2 regions of the Streptomyces sp. NPDC048248 genome follow, and region 1 is predicted to be linked to the other one. Evidence: predicted binding sites of a transcription regulator. Region 1 holds the regulator's gene; the other holds the start of a gene.
The links. The regulator HspR, encoded in region 1, represses chaperone genes until heat shock. The targets are predictions, from matches to a motif close to TTGAGNNNNNNNNNCTCAA.
Positions count from the first base shown of each region.

Region 2: lon (endopeptidase La) is a predicted target of HspR. The motif match lies at 3,835-3,853, and genes of this name have one in related genera.

Region 1 is NZ_JBICZL010000005.1:434,460-441,644, reverse strand. Features, by position in the region: gene clpB (ATP-dependent chaperone ClpB) at 1-2,413, opposite strand, end outside; gene ACGFZW_RS13340 (pyridoxamine 5'-phosphate oxidase family protein) at 2,764-3,168, shown strand; gene ACGFZW_RS13335 (hypothetical protein) at 3,607-4,011, shown strand; gene ACGFZW_RS13330 (heat shock protein transcriptional repressor HspR) at 4,106-4,561, opposite strand; gene dnaJ (molecular chaperone DnaJ) at 4,563-5,744, opposite strand; gene grpE (nucleotide exchange factor GrpE) at 5,790-6,458, opposite strand; gene dnaK (molecular chaperone DnaK) at 6,455-7,185, opposite strand, start outside.
Region 2 is NZ_JBICZL010000017.1:8,385-15,569, reverse strand. Features, by position in the region: gene ACGFZW_RS30985 (spermidine synthase) at 1-702, opposite strand, end outside; gene ACGFZW_RS30980 (rhomboid-like protein) at 1,334-2,029, shown strand; gene ACGFZW_RS30975 (YfbM family protein) at 2,087-2,590, opposite strand; gene ACGFZW_RS30970 (pentapeptide repeat-containing protein) at 2,799-3,632, shown strand; gene lon (endopeptidase La) at 3,876-6,284, shown strand; gene ACGFZW_RS30960 (lysozyme) at 6,381-7,185, opposite strand, start outside.

The DNA of each region.
Region 1 (7,185 bases):
GGTCGCTGACGTCGAGGGTGAGGCGGCGGTCGGCGAGGCGGCGCTGGAGGTGGGCGACCTGGATGCGGGCGATCCGCTGGAGCTGGTCCGTACCGAGCGGATGGAAGACCACCAGGTCGTCGAGCCGGTTGAGGAACTCCGGCCGGAAGGACGCCCGGACGGTCTCCAGCACCTTCTCCTTCTTCTGCTCCTCCTTCAGCAGCGGGTCCATCAGCACATTCGAGCCGAGGTTGGACGTCAGGATCAGGATGGTGTTGCGGAAGTCGACCGTGCGGCCCTGGCCGTCGGTGAGCCGGCCGTCGTCGAGGACCTGCAGGAGCACGTCGAAGACCTCGTGGTGCGCCTTCTCCACCTCGTCGAGCAGCACGACGCTGTAGGGGCGGCGCCGGACGGCCTCGGTCAGCTGGCCGCCCTCCTCGTACCCCACGTAGCCGGGCGGTGCGCCCACCAGCCGGGCGACGCTGTGCTTCTCGCCGTACTCGCTCATGTCGATGCGGACCATCGCCCGCTCGTCGTCGAAGAGGAAGTCCGCGAGGGACTTGGCCAGTTCGGTCTTGCCGACGCCGGTGGGCCCCAGGAAGAGGAACGACCCGGTGGGCCGGTCGGGGTCGGCGACACCGGCCCGCGAGCGCCGCACGGCGTCGGACACGGCGCGCACCGCCTCGTCCTGGCCGATCAGCCGCTTGCCGAGCTCCTCCTCCATCCGCAGCAGCTTCTGCGTCTCGCCTTCGAGGAGACGGCCCGCGGGAATGCCGGTCCAGGAGCCGACCACATCCGCGATGTCGTCCGGGCCTACCTCCTCCTTGACCATGGAGCTCTTGGCCTCCTTGGTCGCCTCCTGCTCCGCCTCCGCCTCGGCGGCCTCCTCCAACTCCCGCTCCAGGCCGGGGATCTCGCCGTAGAGCAGCTTGGATGCGGTGTCGAAGTCACCGTCGCGCTGGGCGCGTTCGGCCTGGCCGCGCAGGTCGTCGAGCCGTTCCTTCAGCTCACCGACGCGGTTGAGGCCCTGCTTCTCCTTCTCCCAGCGGGCGGTCAGGCCGCGCAGCTCCTCCTCCTTGTCGGCGAGGTCCTTGCGCAGCTTCTCCAGGCGCTGGACGGATCCGGCGTCGGTCTCGTTCTTGAGGGCGAGCTCCTCCATCTTCAACCGGTCGACGGCGCGCTGGAGTTCATCGATCTCGACGGGCGAGGAGTCGATCTCCATCCGCAGCCGGGACGCGGCCTCGTCCACGAGGTCGATGGCCTTGTCGGGCAGGAAGCGGGAGGTGATGTAGCGGTCGGAGAGGGCAGCCGCCGCGACCAGGGCGGAGTCGGCGATCTGCACCTTGTGGTGCGCCTCGTAGCGGCCCTTGAGGCCGCGCAGGATCGCGACGGTGTCCTCGACGGTGGGCTCGGCGACCAGCACCTGCTGGAAGCGGCGCTCCAGCGCCGCGTCCTTCTCGATCCGCTCGCGGTACTCGTCGAGCGTCGTCGCGCCGACCATCCGCAGCTCACCGCGGGCCAGCATCGGCTTGAGCATGTTGCCCGCGTCCATCGCGCTGTCACCGCCGGCGCCCGCCCCCACGACCGTGTGCAGCTCGTCGATGAAGGTGATGATCTGGCCGTCGCTGGACTTGATCTCCGACAGGACGGTCTTCAGCCGCTCCTCGAACTCACCGCGGTACTTCGCGCCCGCCACCATCGCACCCAGGTCGAGCGCCACCAGCCGCTTGTCGCGCAGCGACTCGGGCACATCGCCCTTGACGATGCGCTGCGCGAGGCCCTCGACGACGGCGGTCTTGCCGACGCCGGGCTCGCCGATCAGCACCGGGTTGTTCTTCGTGCGCCGGGAGAGGACCTGCACCACCCGGCGGATCTCCTGGTCCCGCCCGATGACCGGGTCGAGCCTGCCCTCCCGGGCGGCCGCCGTGAAGTCCGTACCGAACTTCTCCAACGCCTTGTACGTGCCCTCCGGGTCCGCCGTGGTCACCCGCTGCCCGCCTCTCGTCTCTTCGAATGTGGCCAGCAGCTTCTTGGCCGTGGCGCCCTGCTGCGCCAGCAGCTCACCGGTCTTGCCGCCCTTGGCCGCGATGCCGATGAGGAGGTGCTCGGTGGAAACGTACGCGTCCCCGAGCTCCTTGGCGCGCTGCGCGGCGTCCGCGATGACGGCGAGCAGCACACGGTCCGGCTGCGGCGGCGCGACGGTCGAACCCTGTGCGCTGGGCAGCGCGCTGAGCTGCCGCTCGGCGCCCGAACGCAGCACCGCGGCGTCGGCCTCGACGGCCGCGAGCAGGTCGGTGATGTTCTCGTTGTCCTGCCCGGCCAGCAGCGCGAGCAGCAGATGAGCGGACGTCATGTCCGCGTGCCCGGCGGTGACCGCCCGGTCGTTGGCGGCGCTCAGCGCCTCCCGGCTCTTGTTCGTCAGCTCGGCGTCCACGTCGCGCGCTCCTCCTCTTACTCGGCTTACTCGACCTGCTCGGCTCACTCAGCTCTACGGGCTGGGGGCCTGTGGGACTCATCGGGGTCGCGGCGCCTGTGCGGCCGATGCCCCGCGCCCGTAGGCCCATTGTGCCAAATCTGCTCACCCCTGCATGCGATAAGTTGAGTCTATTCCACTCAAGGCAGAAAAGCGGCCCCGTCGACCCCCTTCCACAGTCTCGCGGGCGGCCCGAACCGCCCCGCACGCACCGTCGTGTCCGATGACCGCCGGATCTCCCGGACCCCTTCTTCCGCTCCCGCCGCCTCCGGCCTCCCCCGCCCCGGCGCGCCCGGATTACCCTTCCTCCCATGGCCCACGACCTCGCCGCCCTCAGCCCGGAGTACCTCGCCTTCTGGGGCGAGTACCTCATGCCCACGCTGACCACACTGCGGGCGAACGGCACGCCGCATGTCGTCCCCGTGGGCGTCACCTACGACTCCGGGCAGCGGATCGCACGGATCATCACGCGCAAGGACAGCACCAAGGTCAAGAACGTCCTCGCCGCCGGCCCCGAGGGCGCAACCGTCGCCGTGTGCCAGGTCGACCGCGGCCGCTGGGCGACGCTGGAGGGCATCGCGCGGGTGCGTACGGACGACGCGTCGGTGGCGGACGCCGTGCGCCGCTACGCCGAGCGCTACGGCCGGACGCCGACGCCGAACCCCGACCGCGTCATGATCGAGATCGCGGTGAACAAGGCCCTCGGCCGCGCCTGACCCGTACGACCCACCGACCGGCACCTGGCCGAAACCTGCCCCTGCGCTGCCGCCACCGACCGTCCACCTGGTACCCAGGACCGGTCGGCTCCGAACAGATCCGTACTGGAATCGGCCCTTGGCGATCAGGCGGCATCGCCCGTACCCCTCACACCCCACCTCGCCCCGGGGCGACAACGGGCAACAGACGGCAGCTGGAGGCCGCATGGCGTCGGCAGCACATCCCACCCCGACCGTTCCCCGCCACCCAGGCCCGGCCCCGCCACGCCCCCGCGCCGAGCTCTGCCCGCGCTGCGGTGGCCAACTCGCCGTCAACCAGGACGGATGGAAGATCTGCCACGCCTGTGGTTACGCCTCGCCGCCCGGCGCCGCCCCTCCACCCCGGGCCCTTCGCGGGGGTATCGTCGCCCCCACACTCGCCACGCCCCGGAGGGCACGATGAACCCGGTCCGAGTGACGGCGATCGCCTGCCTGATGCCGCTGTCCGAGCTGGACGAGGATCCGTTCCTGGTCGATGACCGCACCCAGCACGACATGTGCAAACAGTGGGCGGCGGCCCGTGACTACCGCCTGACCTGCCAGCTGAGCCTGCACCGCCTGCGCGCCGATCACCAGGCCCTGTGGAGCGACGTGAAGGCGGGGCTGGTCGATGTGTTCGTGACGCCCAACCGGCGGGCCCTGGAGAACGCCGTCAAGAGCGCCGACGAATTCACCGCCCGCTGCGCCGCTGCGGGTGTCCGCCTGGAGACCGCCGATCTCGACGAGCCGGTCTACACCCTGGCGATGAAGTCGCATGTGCACCGCCGCCTGTCGATGCCGACGGCCGGCTACAACGGCTGCTGACGCCGCTCCGCACGCGAAAAAGGGCCGGGTGACCCGGCCCTTTCCCACACGCTCCGCGAGGTGGCTGACAGCCGGCCGGAGCCGGAGCCGCCCGTTAATCGGCCCCCCGCTTGGGCCGCCACACCACCAGCGCGCTGGTCTGCTGCACATCCTGATAGGGCACCAGGTCACGGCGGTAGGACGCGTGCACCGCGGCCTCCCGCTGCTGCATCGCGCTGGCCGCGCCCTCCAGGGCGCCCTGGAGCTCGGCGACCCGCTGCTGCAGGGCCGCGACCTGGTTCTCCAGCTCGATGATGCGCTTGATGCCCGCGAGGTTGATGCCCTCGTCCTGGGACAACTGCTGCACGGTACGCAGGAGTTCGATGTCCCGGGCCGAGTAGCGGCGGCCCCGCCCGGCCGTGCGGTCGGGCGAGACCAGGCCGAGCCGGTCGTACTGCCGCAAGGTCTGCGGATGCAGGCCGGAGAGCTGAGCCGCAACGGAGATGACGTACACCGGCGACTCTTCGGTCAGTTCGTACGGATTACGACGATGTCCGCCCCGGCTGTCCATCTCAAGCTCCCTTCGCGGCCTGGAACAGCTCCGCCCGCGGGTCCTCTCCCGCGGTCGCCTCGCGATACGTCTCCAGCGACTCTCTCGCCTTGTCGCCGAGATCCTTGGGGACGAGCACCTCGATGGTGACCAGCAGGTCACCCCGGGTGCCGTCCTTGCGGGCCGCTCCCTTGCCACGGGCCCGCATGGTGCGTCCGTTGGGCGTGCCGGCCGGCAGTTTCAGCGTGACCGGCGGGCCGCCCAGCGTGGGCACCTTCACCTCGCCGCCGAGCGCGGCCTCCGGGAAGGTGACCGGCACCGTGACGGTGAGGTTGTCGCCCTTGCGGCCGAAGACCGGGTGGGCATCGACATTCACCACGACATAGAGGTCGCCCGCCGGGCCGCCCTGTTCGCCCGGGGCGCCCTTGCCGCGCAGCCTGATGCGCTGCCCGTTGGAGACGCCCGCGGGGATACGGACCTGCATGGTGCGCGAACTCGTCGCCCGCCCACTGCCCTTGCAGACCTCGCAGGGGTCCTGGGCGATCAGGCCCCGGCCCTTGCAGTCGGCACACGGGTCGGTGAGCGAGAAACCGCCGCCGGCACCCCGGCTGACCTGACCGGTGCCCACACAGGTCGGGCAGACCCGCGGGGTGCCGTGCTTGTCGCCGGTGCCCGAACACGCCTTGCAGGGCGCCTGGCTGGACATCCGCAACGGGACCGTGGCCCCGTCGACCGCCTCGGTGAAGCTGAGCGTCACCTCGGACTCGACGTCCTGGCCGCGGCGCGGCTGCGTACGCGTCCCGCCGCCGCCACCGCGGTTGAACAGGCCGCCGAAGACGTCCCCGAGACCGCCGCCGAAGCCGCCGGCGCCGCCGCCACCTTGACCCGGCGAACCCCCGAAGAGGTCACCCAGGTCGAAGTTGAAGCTGCCGCCGCCCCCGCCGGGGCCGGGCCGGTAGCCGCCGTTGCCGAACAGCGCCCGGGCCTCGTCGTACTCCTTACGGCGCTTGGGGTCCCCGAGGATGTCGTTCGCCTCGGAGATCTCCTTGAAGCGCTCCTCGGCCTTGGCGTCACCCTTGTTGGCGTCCGGGTGGAACTCGCGGGCGAGCTTGCGGTACGCCTTCTTGATCTCCGCCTCGGTCGCGTCCTTCGGGACGCCGAGGACCTTGTAGTAGTCCTTCTCCACGAAGTCCTTGGTGCTCATCCCCGACGTCCCTCCTTCCGCGCGGTTTTCTTTCCTGTCCTCACGTCAGCCCTCTTCCGGGCCACCGTTCTCCTCGTCCGAAGCCTTGGTGTCCTCTTCGGAGGCGGACTTGGTGGTCTGCGTGCCCGGCTGCGGCTCGGCGACGGCGACCCGCGCGGGGCGGATCGTTCGCTCACCGATGCGATACCCGGGCTGCAGGATCGCCACGCACGTCGTCTCGGTGACGTCGGGTGCGTAGGAGTGCATCAGCGCTTCGTGGATCGTCGGGTCGAAGGGCTCGCCCTCCTTGCCGAACTGCTGCAGACCCAGCTTGGCGACCGCGGTCTCCAGCGACTCGGCCACCGACTTGAAGCCGCCGACCAGTTCGCCGTGCTCGCGGGCGCGGCCGACGTCGTCGAGGGTGGGAAGGAGCTCGGACAGGAGGTTCGCCGCGGCGATCTCCTTGACCGTGATCCGGTCCCGCTCCACCCGACGGCGGTAGTTCTGGTACTCCGCCTGGAGCCGCTGGAGGTCCGCCGTGCGCTCGTTGAGCGCCGTACGCACCTGGTCCAGCTGCGCCGTGAGAGCTGTCACCTGGTTGTCGTCCCCGGCCGGGGCCGAGCCCGCCGTTTCGGCGGACTCGGCACTCTGCGCCGTGTCGTCAGGGTTTCCTGCGGACTCGGTGTCGGAGGGGACGTCGGGCTTCTCGTCGAAGCCCGGGGTCTCCTCCGTCACGCGGCACCATCCTTCTTCGGCTTCTCGTCGTCCACGATCTCCGCGTCCACGACGTCATCGGCGCCGTCCGCCGACTGGGCCTGCTCGCCACCGGGGGCCGCGCCCTCGGCGCCACCCGCGGCCTGGGCGTCGGCGTACATGGCCTGGCCCAGCTTCTGGGAGACGGCCGCGACCTTCTCCGTCGCGGTGCGGATCTCGGCGGTGTCCTCGCCCTTGAGCTTTTCCTTCAGCTCGGTGACGGCTTCCTCGACCTCGGTCTTGATCTCGCCGGGGACCTTTTCCTCGTTGTCCTTGAGGAACTTCTCGGTCTGGTAGACGAGCTGCTCGGCCTGGTTGCGGGTCTCCGCGGCCTCGCGGCGCTTGGTGTCCTCGTCCGCGTACTGCTCCGCCTCCTGGCGCATGCGGTCGACCTCGTCCTTCGGCAGCGAGGAGCCGCCGGTGACGGTCATCTTCTGCTCCTTGCCCGTGCCCAGGTCCTTCGCGGTCACGTGCATGATGCCGTTGGCGTCGATGTCGAAGGAGACCTCGATCTGCGGGACACCGCGCGGGGCCGGCGGCAGACCCGTCAGCTCGAACATCCCGAGCTTCTTGTTGTACGCCGCGATCTCGCGCTCGCCCTGGTAGACCTGGATCTGCACGGACGGCTGGTTGTCCTCGGCGGTGGTGAAGATCTCGGACCGCTTGGTCGGGATCGTCGTGTTCCGCTCGATGAGCTTGGTCATGATGC
Region 2 (7,185 bases), on a different contig from region 1:
GACAACGGGGATCTCTTCCGTCCGTACGTCATCGAATCCGGCATTTCGCAGGGCCAGTTCGAACGCCGGGGAGGGCTGTGCGGACCAGACGGCGAGGACGCCGCCGGGGGCCAGCCGGTCGCGGCAGGCGGCGAGGCCGGTGGGGGAGTAGAGGCTGTTGTTGTCGTCCGTGACGGTCCAGTCCGGCCCGTTGTCGATGTCAAGGCACAGCGCGTCAAAGGTGTCACGGCCCGCTTCCGTGCGGATATATCCGACCAGATCGGTGTGCAGGATCTCGGTTCGCGGGTCGGTCAGCGCGTCCGCCGAGACGGCCGACAGCGGGCCTTCGCGATGCCAGTCGATGACGGCCTGCTCACGCTCCGCGACCGCGATCCGGCCCCAGCGCGGCTCGGACGACGCGCGCGCCAGTGAGAAGCCGACGCCGAGGCCGCCGATCAGGACGGAGGGCCGCTGCCGTGCCGCGGGGAGCTCGGCCAGCGCGGCGTCGATCAGCAGTCGCTCGGAGCGTCCGTCCGAGGTGTCCATCAGGAAGCAGCCGTTGGCGATGATCTCGTAGACCGCGGGGGTCTCGGTGGCGCCGGGCCCGGCGGTGCCGCCGCGCTGCCGCAACACCACCTCTCCGTACGGGCCTTCGCGGCGGTCGAGGGTGCGCGGGGCCTCCTGGAGGCCGGCCGTCGAGGGCGGGAAAGAAACGGGAGCCATGCCGCCATTTTGGCCAACCGCCGGGCCGTCGGTCCACCGCGTCCGGCGCCCGGACCTGCGCGGAGGTGAGAGATCTCATGAAGGTTGCCTGACGTGATGGATCTCACGCTCACAGCTGGCTCATGGGTTGAGCGTGCAGGCTGGTCGCGGACGTAGCCAAGGGGGGCGGGAGCGTTGCCGAAGCCGCGCGCGGGGGCGAGGCGTGGCGGGAAGCGGGCGACGTGAACCGAGGTGGGGGCACGGCGCATGCGCCGTGGACGGACAGCCCGCGACGGACAGCCCGCGACGGACAGTCGGGGGGCGGACGGCCGGGGACGGGTGGCCGCGGGTGGGGCCGCGGGGCGAGGGACAGAAGGGGCACGGGACGGTGAGTGGGGTCGGATCCGCCGACAGCAGGGCGGTCGTGGGCATGCCTGCCGGGAGTGCGCCTGCCGGGAGCGCGCCTGGTGGCATCGCGCCTGCCGGCACCGGGAGTTGCGACCCCACGGGGCCGGGCGCACTCGCCGGGGTTCCCCGGCAACGCGGTGGACGGCGTGGCGTCGCGAAGGACATCACCGCGGGGGCGGCCCCGCTTCCGGGGGCAGTTCGGGCGGCGGCAGACGCGGGCGCCGATGCGGCCGCGACACGACGGATGGGCGGCCTGCGGCGCGCTCTGCGGCTGCTGCCGACCCCGACCGGCACTCCGTTCACTTTCGTCTACGCCGCTCTCCTCGTGGCGACCTCACTCTTCGCCGAGCACGCCGATCCGCACCTGGTGTCCGAGCTGTTGCGCGGCTCCAGCACGGACGTCGCCCATCTCGCCCGCACCCCGCTGCTGGTGCTCGTCGCCAGCGCCCTGTGGGTCGCCGGCGGCCTCACCTCGGCCCACGCCATCGGCTTCCTCTTCGTCCTGACGGCACTGGAGCGGCGGATCGGTGGACTGCGGGCCGCCGCGGTGTTCTTCGGCGGCCATGTGCTGGCCACCCTCGCCACCGAACTCCCCGTCGGGTTCTCGGTCGCCGCCGGGCAACTGCCGGAGAGCTCGCTGCACCGCCTCGACTACGGCATCAGCTTCGGCGTGATGACCTGCACCGGAGCCCTCGCGGGGCTGTTGCCCGCCTGGTGCAGGTGGCCCCTGCTGGCCGGCGTCGGCTACGTGGCCGTCAGCGACCTGCTCGTCCAGGCCGACCCGCTGACCGACTGGGGGCACCTGCTCTCCCTCGTCCTGGGTGTGGCGAGCCGGCCGCTGCTGCGTCGCTGGCGCGACCGGCACGCCTCCCCGCCGCTCCTCGGCGACCTGGGGCACCCGGCGCTACGGGGCACCCGGACCTTCCTGGCGCAGGAGTAGGCGCCGCCGAGGTGCCACCAGGTCGTGGCGTTCGAAGTGCCCTGGGGCGTGTCCGCCCTAGCCCAACCAGATCAGCATCCCGTCGCCCTCGGCCGCCGCGGCCCGGAAGAACGGCTGCAGTTCGGCGTAGTGCTCGCCGACGTGGTCCAGCGGCTCGCCGCGCTCCCAGACGACGGCCGGATAGACCTGCGACGCGGCGAGCTCGTCCGGTGCGACCCCGGCGGTCAGGCTCTGTGCGGAGGTCCGCGCCATTTCCTCGGCCGCCGTGCGCACCCGCTCCGGGGTCAGATAGCGGGGCGGTCCGTAGCCCCAGTCCTCGGCGTCCGCCATCGGCTCCTCGCCGTGCACGATGTCCACGGGGAAGGCCCGGCGGCGGAGCAGGTAACCGAGGGCGTCCCACGCCGTGCCGATGTCCAGGCAGCGGGCCTTCGCCGGCTCCGGCTCGGTGTCCGCCTCCTCGTCCATGCGCTCGCCCACCATCTCCAGCGCCCACTCGGGATCGCTGACGGCGCGCTGGAGTTCGGCCGCCGTGACACGTGCGTACTGTCCGATCATGCTCATGGTCCGGATGCTAGGCGCGGGCACTGACAACCCGCCGCGCCGGTCCGGATGGCGACCGCCACGCGCCGGGAACCGGCCACCGCCGCACCGTGGGCCCGGCCCGGTCGGCTGCCGTCGTGCGGCCCGAGCACCCGGCTGCCCCTGGGAGAATGGCGCTCTTGCGAGCGCGGCGGTACGCGGCGCTCACCGGTAGCAGGAGTGCACGCCCGTGTCCCAGGACCCCACCCAGCCGAACCCTGACGCCACTCGCCTCGGCCTCGTATCCGACTGCGGAAGTTGCTTCGGCCTGTGCTGCGTCGCCCTGCCGTTCGCCGCTTCCGCGGACTTCGCCGTCGACAAGGACGCCGGGCGGCCCTGCGGCAACCTGCAGAGCGACTTCCGCTGCGGAATCCATGCCGAGCTGCGCGAGCGCGGCTTCACCGGCTGCACCGTCTTCGACTGCTTCGGCGCCGGACAGAAGGTCTCGCAGATCACCTTCGGCGGCGAGGACTGGCGGCAGGCCCCGCGCACCGCCCGCCGCATGTTCGACGCCTTCCCCGTCATGCGGCAGCTCCACGAGCTCCTCCAGTACCTCGCCGAGGCCCTCGCCCGGCCGGCTGCCCGATCGATCCGGGGCGAGTTGCGGCGCGCGCTCGACGAGACCGAAGCCCTCACGTACGGCACTCCGGAGGAATTGGCCGGCCTGGATGTCGCGGCCCACCGGGGCGAGGTCAACGCCCTGCTGCTGCGCACCAGCGAGCTCGTGCGGGCCGAGGTGCCGGGCCGCAAGAAGGAGCGGCGGGGCGCGGATCTCATGGGCGCCCGGCTGCGGCGCGCCGACCTGCGGGGCGCCAACCTCCGCGGGGCCTACCTCATCGCCGCCGACCTCACGGGCGCCGACCTGCGGCTGGCCGACCTGATCGGTGCCGATCTGCGGGACGCCGACCTGAGCGGCGCCGACCTCACCGGCAGCCTCTTCCTCACCCGGGCCCAGCTCACCGCGGCCAAGGGGGACGACAGGACCACGCTGCCGCCGGAGCTCGGCCGCCCGGCTCACTGGTAGTCACCGGCCGCACCGGGCACGGCACATCTGCCGCCGCCCGCCGGTGACCAACGCCGACGATCCGAATTCGCCCGTCTTCGTACGGCATCACCTGCCCACAGCCGCGGACCGGAGTCACCTCCGCCGATCCGCCGCCGAGGGCTGCCTTCCCTGATCGCTCACAGCGAACGCTCCCCGGGGAACATCTCCCCGTACAGCGGCATTGAGTGAGTACAGCTCAACTTGCCTGCCGAAGGGGAGATCATGGCTTCGACGTCCACATCGCTCACCCTGCCCGTGCTGCCCCTCGATGACGAGGTCGTTCTGCCCGGCATGGTGGTGCCTCTCGACCTGTCCGACACCGACGTCCGGGCAGCCGTGGAGGCCGCACAGGCCGCCGCCCCGTCGGGTAACAAGCCGCAGGTGCTGCTTGTGCCCCGGCTCGACGGCAGCTACGCCGGGATCGGCACGCTCGGGCGGATCGAGCAGGTCGGACGGCTCTCCGACGGCGACCCCGGGGCCCTGATCAGGGGCCTCGGCCGGGTGCGCATCGGGTCGGGCACGACCGGCCCGGGGGCCGCCCTGTGGGTGGAGGGCACCACCGTCGAGGAGACGGTGCCCGACCCGCTGCCCGGCGCGGTGACGGAACTCGTCACCGAATACAAGGCGCTGGCCACCAGCTGGCTGCGCAAGCGTGGCGCCTGGCAGGTCGTCGACCGCGTCCAGCAGATCGAGGACGTGCCGACGCTCGCGGACAACTCCGGCTACTCGCCCTTCCTGACCACCGAGCAGAAGGTCCGGCTGCTGGAGACCGCCGACCCGGTGGCCCGTCTGAAGTTCGCCACCGATGCCCTGCGCGAGCACCTCGCCGAGCAGGACGTCGCCGAGTCGATCGCCAAGGACGTCCAGGAGGGCGTCGACAAGCAGCAGCGGGAATTCCTGCTGCGCCGTCAGCTGGAGGCGGTCCGCAAGGAACTCGCCGGGCTCAACGGCGACCCCGAGGACGAGGGCGACGACTACCGCGCCCGCGTCGAGGCCGCCGAACTGCCCGAGGAGGTCCGTAAGGCCGCCCTCAAGGAGGTCGACAAGCTGGAGCGGTCCAGCGACCAGAGCCCCGAGGGCTCCTGGATCCGCACCTGGCTGGACACCGTCCTGGAACTGCCGTGGAACGAGCGGACCGAGGACGCGTACGACATCGCGGGCGCCAAGGAGATCCTGGACGCCGACCACGCGGGCCTGGAGGACGTCAAGGAGCGGATCACCGAGTACCTCGCGGTCCGCAAGCGCCGGGCCGAACGCGGCCTGGGGCTCGTCGGCGGCCGGCGCGGCGGCGCGGTGCTGGCGCTGGTGGGCCCGCCCGGCGTCGGGAAGACCTCGCTCGGCGAGTCCGTCGCACGGGCCATGGGGCGCGAGTTCGTCCGGGTCGCGCTCGGCGGCGTCCGGGACGAGGCGGAGATCCGCGGCCACCGGCGCACCTACGTCGGCGCGCTGCCCGGCCGGATCGTGCGGGCCATCAAGGAGGCCGGGTCGATGAACCCGGTGGTGCTGCTCGACGAGATCGACAAGGTGGGCTCGGACTTCCGGGGCGACCCGGCCGCCGCCCTCCTGGAGGTCCTGGACCCGGCACAGAACCACACCTTCCGCGATCACTACCTGGAGGTCGAACTGGACCTCAGCGACGTGGTCTTCCTGGCCACGGCCAACGTCCTCGAAGCCATCCCCGAGCCGCTGCTCGACCGGATGGAACTGGTCAGGCTCGACGGGTACACCGAGGACGAGAAGGTCGTCATCGCGCGGGAGCACCTGCTGCCCCGTCAGCTGGAGCGGGCCGGTCTGGAACCCGGCGAGGTCGTCCTGGAGGACGACGCGCTGCGCAAGCTCGCGGGCGAGTACACCCGTGAGGCGGGCGTACGGAATCTGGAGCGGTCGGTGGCCCGGCTGCTGCGCAAGGTCGCGGCCCAGCACGAACTGGGTGAGCGGAAGCTGCCCTTCACGGTCGGCGCGCAGGAGCTGCGTCCGCTGATCGGGCGCCCGCACCACACCCCCGAGTCCGCGCAGGACCCGGCCGAGCGGCGGACCGCGGTGCCCGGTGTCGTCACCGGACTCGCGGTGACCGGCGCCGGCGGCGACGTGCTGTACGTCGAGGCCTCGCTGGCCGACCCGGAGACCGGCGCGTCCGGGCTGCAGCTGACCGGTCAGCTGGGCGACGTGATGAAGGAGTCGGCGCACATCGCGCTGTCGTTCCTGCGCTCGCACGGAGCGGAACTGGAGCTTCCGGTGGCTGATCTGAAGGAGCGCGGAGTGCACCTGCACGTCCCGGCAGGCGCCGTCCCCAAGGACGGCCCGAGTGCGGGGGTGACGATGACGACCGCGCTGGCCTCGCTGCTGTCGGGCCGACAGGTCCGGCCGGACGTCGCGATGACGGGTGAGATCTCGCTGACCGGGCGGGTCCTGCCGATCGGCGGCGTCAAGCAGAAGCTGCTCGCCGCGCACCGCGCCGGGATCACCACCGTGATCATCCCCAAGCGCAACGAGCCGGACCTGGACGAGGTGCCCGCCGAGATCCTGGACGCGCTCCAGGTCCACCCGGTGGCCGACGTCCGCCAGGTGCTCGAACTGGCGCTGACACCGGCCTCGGCCGGTGCCGCACCGGAGGTCCCGGTCGCGGCGTGACGGGCGTGACCGGGCGAGGGCCCCTTCCGCACCAGGTGTGCGGAAGGGGCCCTGTCGTGTGCCCGGCGGCGCGGGCGGTGGAGCGAGGGGCGCGGCTCAGCCGTTGGCGAGTGCCTGGAGCCGGTCCATCGCGCCGTTGAAGCGGTTGTGGTCGCCGACCGTCGGCCCGGTCGAGGTGTACTGCCAGATGGTGTGGAAGCCCCAGCCGCCCGGGAGTTCACCCACCGAGGAGCCGTAGCGCGGGACCCACAGGGGGTTGATGCTGCCGAATCCCGCGTAGTTGCCGGTGCACTGCTTCCACCAGCTGGTGGAGGTGTAGATGACGGCGTCCCGTCCGGTACGCGCCTTGTAGGTGGCGAACCAGTCCTTCATCCAGTTGACCAGCCCGGTCGCGCTCAGGCCGTAGCAGGTCGCCCCGTAGGGGTTGTACTCCATGTCGAGCGCGCCGGGCAGGGTCTTGCCGTCCCGGGACCAGCCGCCGCCGTGGTCGACGAAGTAGTTGGCCTGGGCCGCGCCGCTGGAGGTGTTCGGAGTGGCGAAGTGGTAGGCCCCGCGGATCATGCCGATGTTGTAGGAGCCGTTGTACTGCTGCGCGAAGGAGGGGTTGGTGTAGCTGGTGGACTCCGTCGCCTTGACGTAGGCGAAGCGGACGCCGCTGTTCCAGAGCGTCGACCAGGCGACGTTGCCCTGGTGGCCGCTGACGTCCACGCCTTCGACGGACGCGGCGACGGCGGACGGCGGCGGTGTGCCGTCCGGGGCGGTCGATGACCCGCCCTCGTGCGCGGCGATCTGCGAACCGGCCCAGTCCTGGCCCGGGTGGGTGGGTTCCGGTGCGTACGTCGTGGCCGCGGCGCCTGCGGTGCCGGGGAGGCCGAGGAGGAGGGAGAGGATCGCCAGAAGG